DNA from 4 places in the Paenibacillus sp. GL_099_B genome. Region 4 is predicted to be linked to each of the others. Evidence: riboswitches for the same ligand, from Rfam matches in the RefSeq annotation. Region 4 holds a riboswitch; each other region holds the start of a gene.
The links. A riboswitch is a leader RNA that binds a small molecule or an ion and turns the genes downstream of it on or off. The one in region 4 is predicted to bind thiamine pyrophosphate.

Region 1 (3,127 bases), 250 kb from region 4:
TTCTTCGCCTGCATGGGATTGGAGAATACAGGCGCTACAGTTGGATTGGATAATACCCAAGCAATATAACCGTGTAGTGCAATGAAACAAAAGAGCAGAAAAAATATAACGGAGAGCAACAACGCCACGACAATATGTTTGAACCGGATCAGCCTCGGTGATAACGAAGAAGGCAGATCTGACACTTTCGTTTGCAGCGGGGCTTCGCTCTGGGATGTCGGATACATGATTGCCCCTCCTTTAAAAATCAAATGAAGATAACAACGAGACGAACAGAGCGGATAAATGATTTTTCTGACTACTTATGAAGCGAAATCTTAATTTAATATATCTTTATCGTATGTTCCAATATAGTCAAAGTCAATTGATTGAGGCCATTTGTTACGCAATTGTTATATAGTTTTGAAGATATATGGGTAACATTTCCTTAGGGTGCAAAATGCAGGGGATTCTAATTTATAAAAAGAAAATATTTACAAATATCCCTATTCCAAATGGCGCTTTTTGGTTTACAGATGAGACCGTTTCTCATATAATTTATGTAACCAAGTTTCATGTGATGAAACATGAGGAGGGCAACTTGCCATGGAAGACCGAAAGTTAACCGTCCGGGCTGTAGAACGGGCGCTGGATATATTATTGTGTTTTACAACCCGCAGTGATCTGGGACTCACGGAAATTGCCAGCCAGATCGGTCTGCACAAAAGTACAGTCCATCGTCTGATGGCTACTTTGGAGGACAAGGGGTTCGTGATCCGGGATGCAGCCACCGAGAAGTACCGGCTTGGCATACGCATCTGGGAACTGTCTGCCCATATGTCTCGCAGCGATGATCCGGCCATTTTGCTCCTTCCTGCGATGGAGCGGCTGAGAGATCGACTGGGCGAAACCGTGAGTTTATATCTGCGTGACGGCAGTGAGCGGATTCGAATTCAAGCTGTGCAGAGTGATCAGGCGATTCGTCGTGTAGCTCCGGTGGGCGTCAGACTTCCGCTATCCGTGGGAGCGTCTAGCAAAGTGCTGATGGCTTTTGCCACCGAAGAGGACCGCGAAGATCTGATGAATGGACCGGAATGGCCGGTATTTATCGATCCCAAAGTATATTTGGCACAGATGAAAGACATTCTGGAATATGGCTACGCAACAAGTTATGAGGAACGTGAACCAGGAGCCGCCGCAGTATCTGTTCCCATCATGGATCGGAAAGGCAACATCGCAGCTGCCCTGTCGGTATCCGGGCCTGTTAGTCGCCTATCGCAGGAGACGTTGCATGAATACGCACCTGTGCTGAAGGAAGCTGCTACGCAGATGGGACTTATGTTATCCTGATCTTATTTTCTGGAATTTAAAGGTTGTTTTTATGATTCGGTTGCGCTACTCTGTAATGGACGGCCCAATGGGGTCAGCTTAATTGAATATGAATCTGCGGCCTAGATGCTGCAACTTGTTAACGTTACTGGGGGAGTCCGAATTGTCCGGACTGAGACGGAATCGCATGAGATTCTGGACCCTTTGCACCTGATCTGGATCATACCAGCGTAGGGAAGTAATCGGCGATACGACCACGAACACCATATGATGTGACTTATGGATGGACTCCGTTATGGAGCCTGAATAAGGTTCGTTATTGGTGATGGACATAAGCCGGTTCCCTTGGGAACCGGCTTTTTTTATACAGTAAACAGGCGAAAGCCGGTGTCGGAGCTGCTTTTGGATAAAGAGCTGGGAGCTATTGGCGAGCATTGGGGTGGATATCTTTTGCCTCGAATGTCTGTATTACTTGAAGTGTATGTCCCTGTTTTCTGTCGTAGGGTCGCTCTTTCTTTTTCTATGTTGTGTATGATTTGGACTCGTGCGCAAGCATTTCAATCCAGGCAATCACCAATGAGGAGGAGACAAGAGCGATGAGCACAGGAAACCGAACGATGGGACAGGACAAGCAGGATCAGCAGTTGGCAGAGGAAAAAGGTACGACAGGACGGGTTCAGCCCTTCCCGGGCAGCCGCAAAGTATACATTCATGGCTCACGACCGGATATTGCTGTACCGGAGCGTGAAATTGCCCTTCATGACACCAATACTCCTCAAGGAGTGGAGCATAACGAACCGCTGCGTGTCTACGATACGAGCGGGCCCATGACTGATCCCGGATTTCATGCCGATATCCGGGCAGGTCTGCCAGCGCTGCGTACCCGCTGGATTACGGAGCGTGAAGATGTTGAAGCCTACCAGGGTCGAACGGTAAAACCAGAGGATAACGGATTAAAACCTGGAGGAAAGCGAGCTGGAGCCGAGGAGTATCCGGGCTTGCGCGGTAAACCATTACGAGGACAGGCAGGGCGCAGCGTGACCCAGATGCATTATGCACGGCAGGGGATGATCACGCCGGAGATGGAGTTCGCCGCCATTCGTGAGGGTGTGGAACCGGAGTTTGTGCGGCAGGAGCTGGCGAGTGGCAGGGCCATCCTGCCGTCAAACATCAATCACCCGGAGAGTGAGCCGATGCTGATCGGACGTCATTTTCATGTGAAGATCAATGCTAACATCGGAAACTCGGCGGTATCTTCCTCCATCGAGGAAGAGGTGGAGAAGATGACTTGGGCGGTACGCTGGGGATCGGATACGGTGATGGATCTTTCTACAGGCAAGGACATTCATACGACCCGCGAATGGATCATCCGCAATTCACCTGTACCGATTGGAACAGTACCGCTCTATCAGGCGCTGGAGAAGGTCAATGGGGAAGCCGAAGCACTGACCTGGGAGTTGTATCGTGACACGCTCATAGAGCAGGCAGAGCAGGGTGTGGACTACTTTACGATCCATGCAGGCGTGCTGCTGCGTTATATTCCGCTGACAGCCAAACGTATGACGGGCATTGTGTCACGGGGCGGGTCCATCATGGCAGCATGGTGCCTTGCGCATCATCATGAGAATTTTTTGTATACCCATTTTGAAGAAATCTGCGAGATTATGAAAAGGTATGACGTGGCATTTTCTCTCGGAGATGGACTGCGCCCAGGAAGCATCTACGATGCCAATGATGAAGCCCAGATGGCGGAACTGGCTACACTTGGTGAACTAACACAAATCGCCTGGAAGCATGATGTGCAGGTGATGATTGAAGG
Region 2 (3,127 bases), 3.3 Mb from region 4:
GCTTTGGGAACAATATATATATCCTCTGCATACACCGTTTTGTCAGGTCTATAACCGGCATGGTGGGGTGAGAACTGCACCGCTACAATCTCCCCCTTCACAGGCAAAACAGGCGATTTCAGACCCACATGCCTCATCAATTCTTCACCATGTAACCCTGTAGCAATAATGACATTTCTCGATGTCATCGTTCCTATTGAAGTCTCGATCCCTTGCACTCCATTCACATCCGTATGCAAACGGACATCCTGTACGCCTTCCATCACCCTCGCACCCATGGCTTGAGCCGATCTGACATAAGCCTGCGTTAGATTGACAGGAAGAACCTCGCTCTCGGAAGGTCTGTAATATGCTCCATACGTATCCCTGTTTAACCATGATGCTTCCTGCTGGACAGCGACACGATCCCACCAAATATGGTCTGTAGATAAGGTAGACGATCGATTATTCTTGTAACTGCTGACCTCACTATATGAACGAAAAGGAGTAATAAAGCCATGCTGTTGCAGCCCCATTTCCACTCCGCTAAGCGAACTGATTCGTTCCTTCTGCTCATGAAGTAAAGCTCTGCTCTGCCGTGCAAGTTTCGCCATCACAGCATGAGTGAATTCTTCACTGTCAGCAGCAAGCATCCCGGCTGCTGCACAGGAAGTTCCCCCAGCGATCCGCGCACGCTCAACCAGAAGAACGTCATGGCCTCGGGTAGCGAGTTCACATGCGATGGCACAACCGATAACTCCTCCGCCTACAATAATGGTTTCTGCATGAAGCTTGCCTCGAATTTCCGCTCCAACTTTACTTCCCGAAACTATTCCTGGATGATAACCTGAACGATTCCTGCTTCGACTTCTTGCTTCCTCTCTCATGATCTCATCTCCTTGGTTCGGCGTACTTCTCTGAATCCGTGAGCGCCTGTCGCAATGAAGCTGCAGCCAGTTCCGGCTTATCGTTCGTCCAAATCGTTGAAATCACAGCGGCTCCTCTGGCACCAGCAGTTCGAATGGTAGCAATATTCTCAGGTCTAATCCCGCCAATCGCGATCACCGGAATTGAAACATTGGAGCATACCTCGGCCAATGCACTTAGCCCTCTCGGTTCGCTATTCGGTTTACTATTTGAAGCATAGACATGCCCATAAAAGAGATAATCCGCTCCACGTTCTTCTGCAATTTTTGCTTCTTCCAGAGAATGAACCGATATGCCTACGCGCAGCCGATCGACTCTCTTCAATTCATCCTTATCGTAGCTGCGAATAACTGCTTGACCCCAATGCACACCACCAAGCGACGCATGTTGATCCAGCTGATCTGAGCCATTCATAATGATTCGGTTAGATGGAACACCTTGTGTTTTCAGACTTTGCGCCCAATACATCTGTTGCTCAAGGGTCAGCTTTTTTTCCCGAATGTGGATATAATCGACCCACCGCCATATATCCTTAGCAATATTCAGAAAAGAGTCCAAGTCTCCTGTACCTGGTGAAATCACATGCAGTTCGAATGATCGTGTTGTTGTTACATGTTCGTGGAAGTTTGCCGTCCTTTTCACCCTCCTCTTGCATGATTTAAGCTGATATAAACAACAAAAAAAGCCACTCCCGTAGGGGAGTGGCCACGAATTTAAAATTCATGGATCAACTGAATGACTGTCGCATGCAATTACTCTATACATAACGCATAACAACTATTAGAATCCATCCATAGTCGCAACGCTGTATACACAGAAACCGCATGATTCATCTTGCAGGCAATATCGCAAAGTCAACGATAACGCTCTTTGTCATTAGCTGAAACGCGCCACTTCCCTACGCTGGTATGATCCAGATCAGGTACAAAGGGTCCGGAATCGCATTCTTCCATCTCAGCCGCCTCGTGCGGCCCCCCTAGTGTTCATATGAAGCTGTAGCCTATGTTACCATAGACACCTTTTTTTGTCACCGTACATTTCCATGAATTACGTTGTTCATCCATTGCTGAAGTCATGTAGTTATCGAGGTTGCTGTTCTGGTGCAAAGAATGGTTCGAAGAAACTATTGTTTATCGGACCAAGCTTCAACATCCCACGTTTTGGTAACCCAACCTTCATAAAATTCAGGTTCATGGGATACGAGCAGCACGGTACCCTTGAATTCTTGCAAGGCACGTTTTAGCTCTGCTTTGGCCGTCACATCCAAATGGTTTGTAGGCTCATCGAACAAAATCCAGTTACTTTCACGCATCAGAAGCTTACATAAACGAACCTTGGCTTGTTCACCACCACTAAGCGCGTTAAGCGGACGGGTGATATGCTCATTTTTCAATCCACAACGTGCGAGATGCCCCCGGACTTCATTCTGTGTCAGATGAGAAAATTCGTTCCACACATCTTCGATCGGGGTAATATTACCTGCACGTACTTCCTGTTCGAAATAAGCTGTTTCCAGATAATCACCCAAGAAAGTCTTACCGCTGATTGGTGGAATTTTCCCCAAGATAGTCTTGAGCAGTGTGGATTTACCTACACCGTTACAGCCAACAATGGCAATTTTCTCGCCACGCTCAATCGTCATCGTCATTTTGGGCAATAATGCATATGAATATCCAATTTCAAAATCAATACCCTCAAAGACGGTTTTACTACTCGCCCGGGCATCCTTGAATTTGAATGTGGGTTTGGCCGCTTCGTCTGGACGATCAATCCGTTCAATCTTGCCGAGCTGCTTCTCACGGCTCTTGGCACGACCTGAAGTAGAAGCGCGGGCTTTGTTCCGCTGAATGAAATCTTCCTGCTTCTTGATAAACTCCTGCTGTTTCTCATAAGCATCAATATGTTGCGCCTTATTCATGTCGGCCATTTCAAGGAATTTGTTATAGTTCGCTGCATAACGCGTCAACTTGGCAAATTCCAGATGATAAATAACGTTTACGACCTCATTCATAAACTCTGTATCATGCGAAATCAGAATAAACGCATACGGGTAATCCTTCAGGTAACGGGTCAGCCATTCAATGTGTTCCACATCGAGATAGTTCGTCGGCTCATCCAGCAGAAGTGCTGTGGGTTTCTCCAGTAAAAGCTTCGCAAGCAATACCTTCGTACGCTGACCACCACTAAGCGCGGCCACATCACGATCTAGACCGATGGCGGA
Region 3 (3,127 bases), 510 kb from region 4:
TGGAGCAAGCGCAATGGTCGGTATATTTTGACTAAGAATAAGTAATGGATAGAGTGCAGATTTCAAAAATGGAATCAAATGCAGCACCATCGCAATCAGTAATCCCACGAGCGTACCTGCTGCAAACCCTATCAATGTCAGCTGGATTGTTGCCCATGCATGCATGCCAAGTCGCTCGGCCTGGGACGCTGCTTCATGGGCGATGTCCGAAGGCGCAGGCAGCATCCATTTCTCAATATGGAACAGGGAGACGGCTCCCTGCCATATCGCTATAAAGAGAATAACCGCCACAAAGGGCGGCCATACGCTTTTCCAATAGGCATGCATTAGCGATATTTCTCCGTTAGGGTGTCCATGCTGAAGCCGCTTGGGCTATGGGCGATCTTGATCTGTGAGATGATGCTCGGACTGCCGGCTTCCACGAGAACTTCGTGCATTTTGCGGACAACCTCCAGCAGTTCCTCCAGTTCTCCCTCCATCGTGGTATCCAGAGGATTAACCTGATATTTCAAGCCGGACTGCTGAATAACTTCAATCGCACGATCAACATAAGGATAGGAATTTTCGCCATTTGGCGTTTTGGGAATGACTTGAATGCTAAGTAGTGTGCTTGCCATGAAAGATCACTTTTCCTTTCGAGTTAAATTGCATGATTTAAACCAGCTTTACACTTTACCACTTCGATTGCAGTACCCTCTTCCGATCACTGTTATCCCCGGATTTCTTTAACGAATTTTAACGGAGGAAATCCGGGGATAAAGGTGAGCGCTTCGCTTCTTCAGATGGGTTCTGCACTCTTCGTTCTGGTGTAAAAAAAAGTTAAACTCAAACAATTTTTATTGGGGTAGAAATTCGTTTGTATATGCTTTGGATACATCTACCTGCTCATCGAGCAGCTTTTTGCTAAACATCCAATCCGTGTAGTTCTGCCATACTTCCTGCTTTTGCTCACCCCAGCGCGGTGCGTCATCCTGATATTTTGGACTCAGCCACTTTTGGCTTGCGAGTACAAGATCCTTATCCAGATCCGGTACGGCCTTGATCAGAATGTTGGCAGCGTCTTCGGGATGTTCAATCGCGTATTGATATCCTTCGGAAGTCGCTTTCAAGAACGCTTTAACCAGCTCGGGATCGTTCTGAATCGTCTTTTCATTGGTAACAAGTACAGGTGTGTAGTAGTCCAATGCTTCGGAATAATCCTTCACATATAGCATGTCGATCGGTTCGCCGCGCAGTTCGGCTTCAATGCCCGTCCATGCGTAGAAAATCCAGGCAAAGTCGATATCGCGTTTCACAGCGGTGAAGAAGTCTGCATCGCCCATGCTAATATTTTTTACTTTGGATACATCGGCGCCTTCGCCTTCCATAATGGACTGCATCACAGCTTCTTCTACCGGGGAGCCCCAGCCACCATAGGTTTTGCCTTCAAAATCTTTGGGAGATTTGATGTTCCGATCCGCCGGAGCGGCAAATCCGGACGTGTTATGCTGAATGACTGCAGCGATGGACACGAGCGGTACGCCCTGTGTGCGGGCCTGGGTTACACTCTCCTGATAACTTACGCCAAAAGGCACTTCGTTCGAAGCTACCATCGTATCCGCGCCTCCGGCACCTGGCTGTACAATCTCGACATTTAAGCCTTCGGCTTTGTAAAAACCTTGATCTACGGCCGCATACAGGCCGGTATGATTCGTATTTGGTGTCCAGTCCAGCACCACTTTAATGTCTTTGAGGGCTGCGTTGTCACCTTCATTGCTGTTTTCGGTGTTGCTGCTGCCATTTTCTCCTGAAGGTGCAGCTTCTTTGCCGCCACATGCGGCCACAGCCACTAGTAGTACGCACAAGAGCATTAGGCCCATCATTTTACGCCATCTCATCTTCATTTCTCTCCTTCATGTTGTCCGGCCAGTGGCGCGGGGTACTCCTTGGCTTCATATCCAAGCTTCTTGCATAAATCAGCAGATTTATACTAGCTATGATCCGGATGACGTCACTTTTTTTAGCTCTCTGGCTATATAAAAGAACATTAAAAAAGCGCCCCGTTAATCCGGGACGCGTGCAGGCGTTAGAGATGTGGCACTCAGCAAAGAGGCTGGGCCAATTCGATATACTCCGATTCCTACGCTGGCATGATCCAGATCAGGTCTAAGGGTCAGTATCTTGGTGGGATACACTCTCAGCCGGCCTATTCCGACTCCCCTGGGAAACTATGAAGTTACGGGCATTACTAGGTGTAATTATAGGCCAGAGGCCCATGCATGTCCAGTCAGGAACTGGATAGGGGGACGTATGAATGAATCAAAGAGGCCATTATACATGTGTATAACGACCTCTCTAGATGTGTGATTTTCAATAATTATCGTGGCGAATCATATAAGGAAATCTGACTGAGTGCAAAAGCATCGGATTTCGGGTCATATCCTACCTGTTTCTGAGTCGCTTCGAGATTCAATCGTTTAAACCGATTATTCGAGATCCCATGCAGTATGGTGAAGGGCTCCAGATCTGTAGCTGTAATTGCTTTGAACATCAAATCACACAAGTCAGCCGGACTAATATACGCGCTCATATCCCTTGCCTCCAGTGCGGGTCCATCTGGTTGAAAATCATCATATGCACCTATACGTACTGCTACACTTTGTAAACCTTCGGTATACGCAAAATAGGAAGCGAGCGATTCACCAAAACATTTGCTAACTCCGTACAAATTCCGTGGGCGTGTCGGCATGTCCGGATAGACTTGAGCATCAATGGGATACCCCTCGATCGTCTGTGCACTGCTTGCCAGAATGACTCTTCGTACACCTTGGTCCTTTGCTGCACGGAATACATTAAATGTACCCTTAATATTGATGTCCAACAACGATTCATAGAATCCGGCATGCGGGGAAGGATCTCCCGCCAGATGTACAACCACATCCATGCCTTCGCAAGCGTGCTGACAGGCTTCAGGATCTGTCACATCCAGTGTCATAATCTCATGGCTTGTCCCTTGATACGTATGCAGTCTGTCGATATTCAAATCCGTAAGTCGCAGGTGAAATGCTTCTGACAAGTGTTGGGACAAGTCACGTCCAATTTTTCCGGCTGCGCCGGTAATTAAAATGTTCATAAATCAGCTCCAATT
Region 4 (3,127 bases):
TGCCTTGGAAATCCGTGCTCGACAATGTACGACTGGGCATCCCCGACAAGAACAAGGAAGATGCACGCCAGTCGCTTCGCAATGTAGGACTTGGAGAGCGTGAAGGTGACTGGCCGGGGGTATTATCTGGCGGACAAAAACAACGTGTCGCCTTGGCACGGGCACTCGCAAGTCATCCACGCTTACTGCTGCTGGATGAACCGCTGGGTGCACTGGATGCATTAACCCAAATTGAGATGCAGCAATTAATCGAACGCTTGTGGGTAGAAGAAGGCCTGACCGTCATTCTGGTCACTCATGATGTCAGTGAGGCGGTTGCGCTGGCAGACAGGGTGCTGTTAATCGAAGATGGTCATATAACGATGGATACCCGAATTACGCTGGAGCGGCCACGCGTTCGGGATAGCGGGTTTGCTCATTTTGAAAACCTGATTCTGAATCGGTTGCTGACTCCTCAACAAGAGACAGCACAGCAGATTGCCCAGAAACAGATATCATTCTCGATCTAATTCCACTGGAAAGAAGGCATGATTATGCAATCCCTTTCACCCGTACCCTCTCCTCCTGTTAAAGACCTGTTAAATCAAATTCCGGCTTATACGCCTGCCAAATCCATGGAACAAATCCGGCGGGAGCTGGGACTGGAAAGTGTGGATCGACTTGCAGCGAACGAGAATCCGTTTGGTTCTTCTCCCCTGGCTGCGGATGCAGTCAGATCGCTGGGTTCCGATCTTTTGGCTCAATACCCCGACGGCTCCAGCCAATTGCTGCGTGACAAACTTGCGGAGCGACTGGGTGTGCGTACCTCCCAACTGGTATTTGGCAGTGGATCATTCGAACTCCTAACCCTTACCGCCCAAGCCTATCTTAATCCCGGCGAGGAATCACTCATTCCGGTGCCCTCCTTTAACTGGTATAAGGGCGCTACGCTGCTGGCAGGCGGGGTCATTCATGAAGTGCCTTTGGTCAACCATTCACTGGACCTGGAGCAATTCCGGCAACGGATCAATGCTTCTACCCGAATCATCTGGCTGTGCAATCCGAATAATCCGACCGGAACCATTTTCACGGCAGATGCCTTACTTGGTTTACTCGAACATGTTCCCTCCCATGTTGTGGTTGTCCTGGACGAAGCGTATTATGAATTTGCGGAAAGTGAAGATTACCCTGATACGGTTAAGCTGCTGGAGCAGTACAATAATCTGATTATTTTGCGGACCTTCTCCAAAATATATGGACTTGCCGGCCTGCGAATTGGATATGGCATCGGGAATGAAAGCATCATTGAAGGCATTAACCGGGTCAAGCTGCCCATCAGTCTGACAGCCACTTCCCAAACCGCTGCTTCGGCCAGCCTGGATGATCATGAATTTGTCTCTCATTGCCTGCACTACAATCGTCAGGGACGGGAAACTTTAATTCAGTCCTTTGATCAGTGGAAATTACCCTACATCCCTTCCGAAACGAATTTCATCATGGTTGATCTGTTACAGGATAGTGGCCCGATTACCAAAGAATTGTTGAACAGAGGCATCTCTGTCCGCGGCGGTGCCGAATTCGGTATGCCTACCTGGCTTCGGATTACGATTGGTACACCTGCGCAGATTGTCCGTCTGATCGGTGAGCTTGATTCACTGTTACATTCAAACGATTAGAATAGGTTACTTTCTCAAGTCACATTACGCACACTTCTTTTAAGCCGCCCTCTTTACATTCCACTTGCATGTGATATATGCTGAACACACAACTGCATATCTTAAACATTGCACTAGGGGAGCCTTGCGGCTGAGACGAATCGAACGATTCGGACCCTTTGAACCTGATCTGGATCATACCAGCGGAGGGAAGTGGAGCGGCCTCTCAGTAAGCGGATTTTTTCATGTTGATGATGAAATTTAATGTGAATTGAACTTACAGACCCACTCATTTCTCCGGAAATGGGTGGGTCTTTTTCGCGTTCTGCGAGCAGATCAGAAGGTGTAATTAAAGATCCCGCGGTTTGAAGTTGAATTATGAATAACAAGGGGGGACGGAACGAGATGGATAACGATATAACCATTCACAACATGAGCTACGCTTTCCCGGGAAAAAGGGATTCCCCCGTGCTCTCCAATGTGTCGATGCGTGTAGCCAAAGGCGAATTTGTCTCGCTCATCGGTTCCAGCGGCTCCGGTAAAAGTACCCTTTTCAAGCTGCTGGCAGGCTTGCTTGAGCCAACACACGGAACCATTGAAATTCCTTGGGTTCAAGAAGGAAAGCGACTGGGGCAGGTGGCCTACATGCCACAAAAGGACCTCCTGTTACCCTGGAGAACCGTCATGGAAAATTGCATGCTCCCCTCTGAACTTGCTGCAGGTCGGCAGGATAAGGTAAGGATTCGAGCAGATATCCTGGCTGGCCTCGACAGATTTGGCTTATCCGGCCACGCGCATGCTTACCCGGACGAGCTGTCAGGTGGCATGCGCCAGCGTGTCGCGCTGCTTCGTACTTTGCTGACAGGTGGCCAACTCATGCTGCTGGATGAACCATTCGGCGCACTCGATGCCCTGACCAAACGGGAGATGCATCGCTGGCTGCTGGAGCTATGGGAAGGCCTTGGCAAAACCGTGTTGTTCATCACACATGACATTGAAGAAGCCCTGCTGCTCAGTGATCGGATTATCCTGTTAACTCCGGGGGGCCAAGGTCAACAGCTGCAGGATCTGACGGTACCTTTGCCACGTCCAAGACATTCGGACATGATCTACGAACCGGCTCTCGTCCAGATGAGACGACTACTGGAGGAACAATTGCATGCGAGACGGTAACTTGAGAGACAGCATGAAGGATAGCGTAAGAGGTTGGCTTGCCCGTTATGGTCTGTTTCTTTTGCTCATGATCTTGCTGCTTGTCATCTGGGAGTGGATTGTGCGTATGGGATGGGTGCCTTCCTTCATCATTCCAGCCCCGACGGCGATTGCCAGTTCGCTGTATGAATATCGCCGCCTCCTGTTGGCTACACATCTGCCCGCTACCTTGATGGAGGTTATCGTTGGTTTTGGCTTGTCCATTGGTGCCGGAATTGTATTTGCAACTGGTATGCATATGAATCGGTCGATTGAAAAAGCGTTATATCCCTTCATCGTGA

Region 1: another riboswitch for thiamine pyrophosphate. It lies ahead of thiC (phosphomethylpyrimidine synthase ThiC); the one in region 4 lies ahead of AC3ITG_RS04525 (ABC transporter ATP-binding protein).
Region 2: another riboswitch for thiamine pyrophosphate. It lies ahead of AC3ITG_RS19480 (thiamine phosphate synthase); the one in region 4 lies ahead of AC3ITG_RS04525 (ABC transporter ATP-binding protein).
Region 3: another riboswitch for thiamine pyrophosphate. It lies ahead of AC3ITG_RS02220 (ABC transporter substrate-binding protein); the one in region 4 lies ahead of AC3ITG_RS04525 (ABC transporter ATP-binding protein).

The regions. Positions count from the first base shown of each region.
Region 1 covers NZ_CM174430.1:718,066-721,192, forward strand. The annotation lists gene AC3ITG_RS03425 (alpha/beta hydrolase) at 1-227, opposite strand, end outside; gene AC3ITG_RS03430 (IclR family transcriptional regulator) at 586-1,329, shown strand; TPP riboswitch at 1,449-1,562, shown strand; gene thiC (phosphomethylpyrimidine synthase ThiC) at 1,926-3,127, shown strand, end outside.
Region 2 covers NZ_CM174430.1:4,310,987-4,314,113, forward strand. The annotation lists gene thiO (glycine oxidase ThiO) at 1-866, opposite strand, end outside; gene AC3ITG_RS19480 (thiamine phosphate synthase) at 871-1,548, opposite strand; TPP riboswitch at 1,785-1,894, opposite strand; gene AC3ITG_RS19485 (ABC-F family ATP-binding cassette domain-containing protein) at 2,030-3,127, opposite strand, start outside.
Region 3 covers NZ_CM174430.1:454,748-457,874, forward strand. The annotation lists gene AC3ITG_RS02210 (ABC transporter permease) at 1-327, opposite strand, end outside; gene AC3ITG_RS02215 (thiamine-binding protein) at 327-617, opposite strand; gene AC3ITG_RS02220 (ABC transporter substrate-binding protein) at 837-1,877, opposite strand; TPP riboswitch at 2,099-2,211, opposite strand; gene AC3ITG_RS02225 (NAD-dependent epimerase/dehydratase family protein) at 2,357-3,112, opposite strand.
Region 4 covers NZ_CM174430.1:967,684-970,810, reverse strand. The annotation lists gene AC3ITG_RS04535 (ATP-binding cassette domain-containing protein) at 1-509, shown strand, start outside; gene hisC (histidinol-phosphate transaminase) at 534-1,655, shown strand; TPP riboswitch at 1,761-1,863, shown strand; gene AC3ITG_RS04525 (ABC transporter ATP-binding protein) at 2,040-2,807, shown strand; gene AC3ITG_RS04520 (ABC transporter permease) at 2,794-3,127, shown strand, end outside.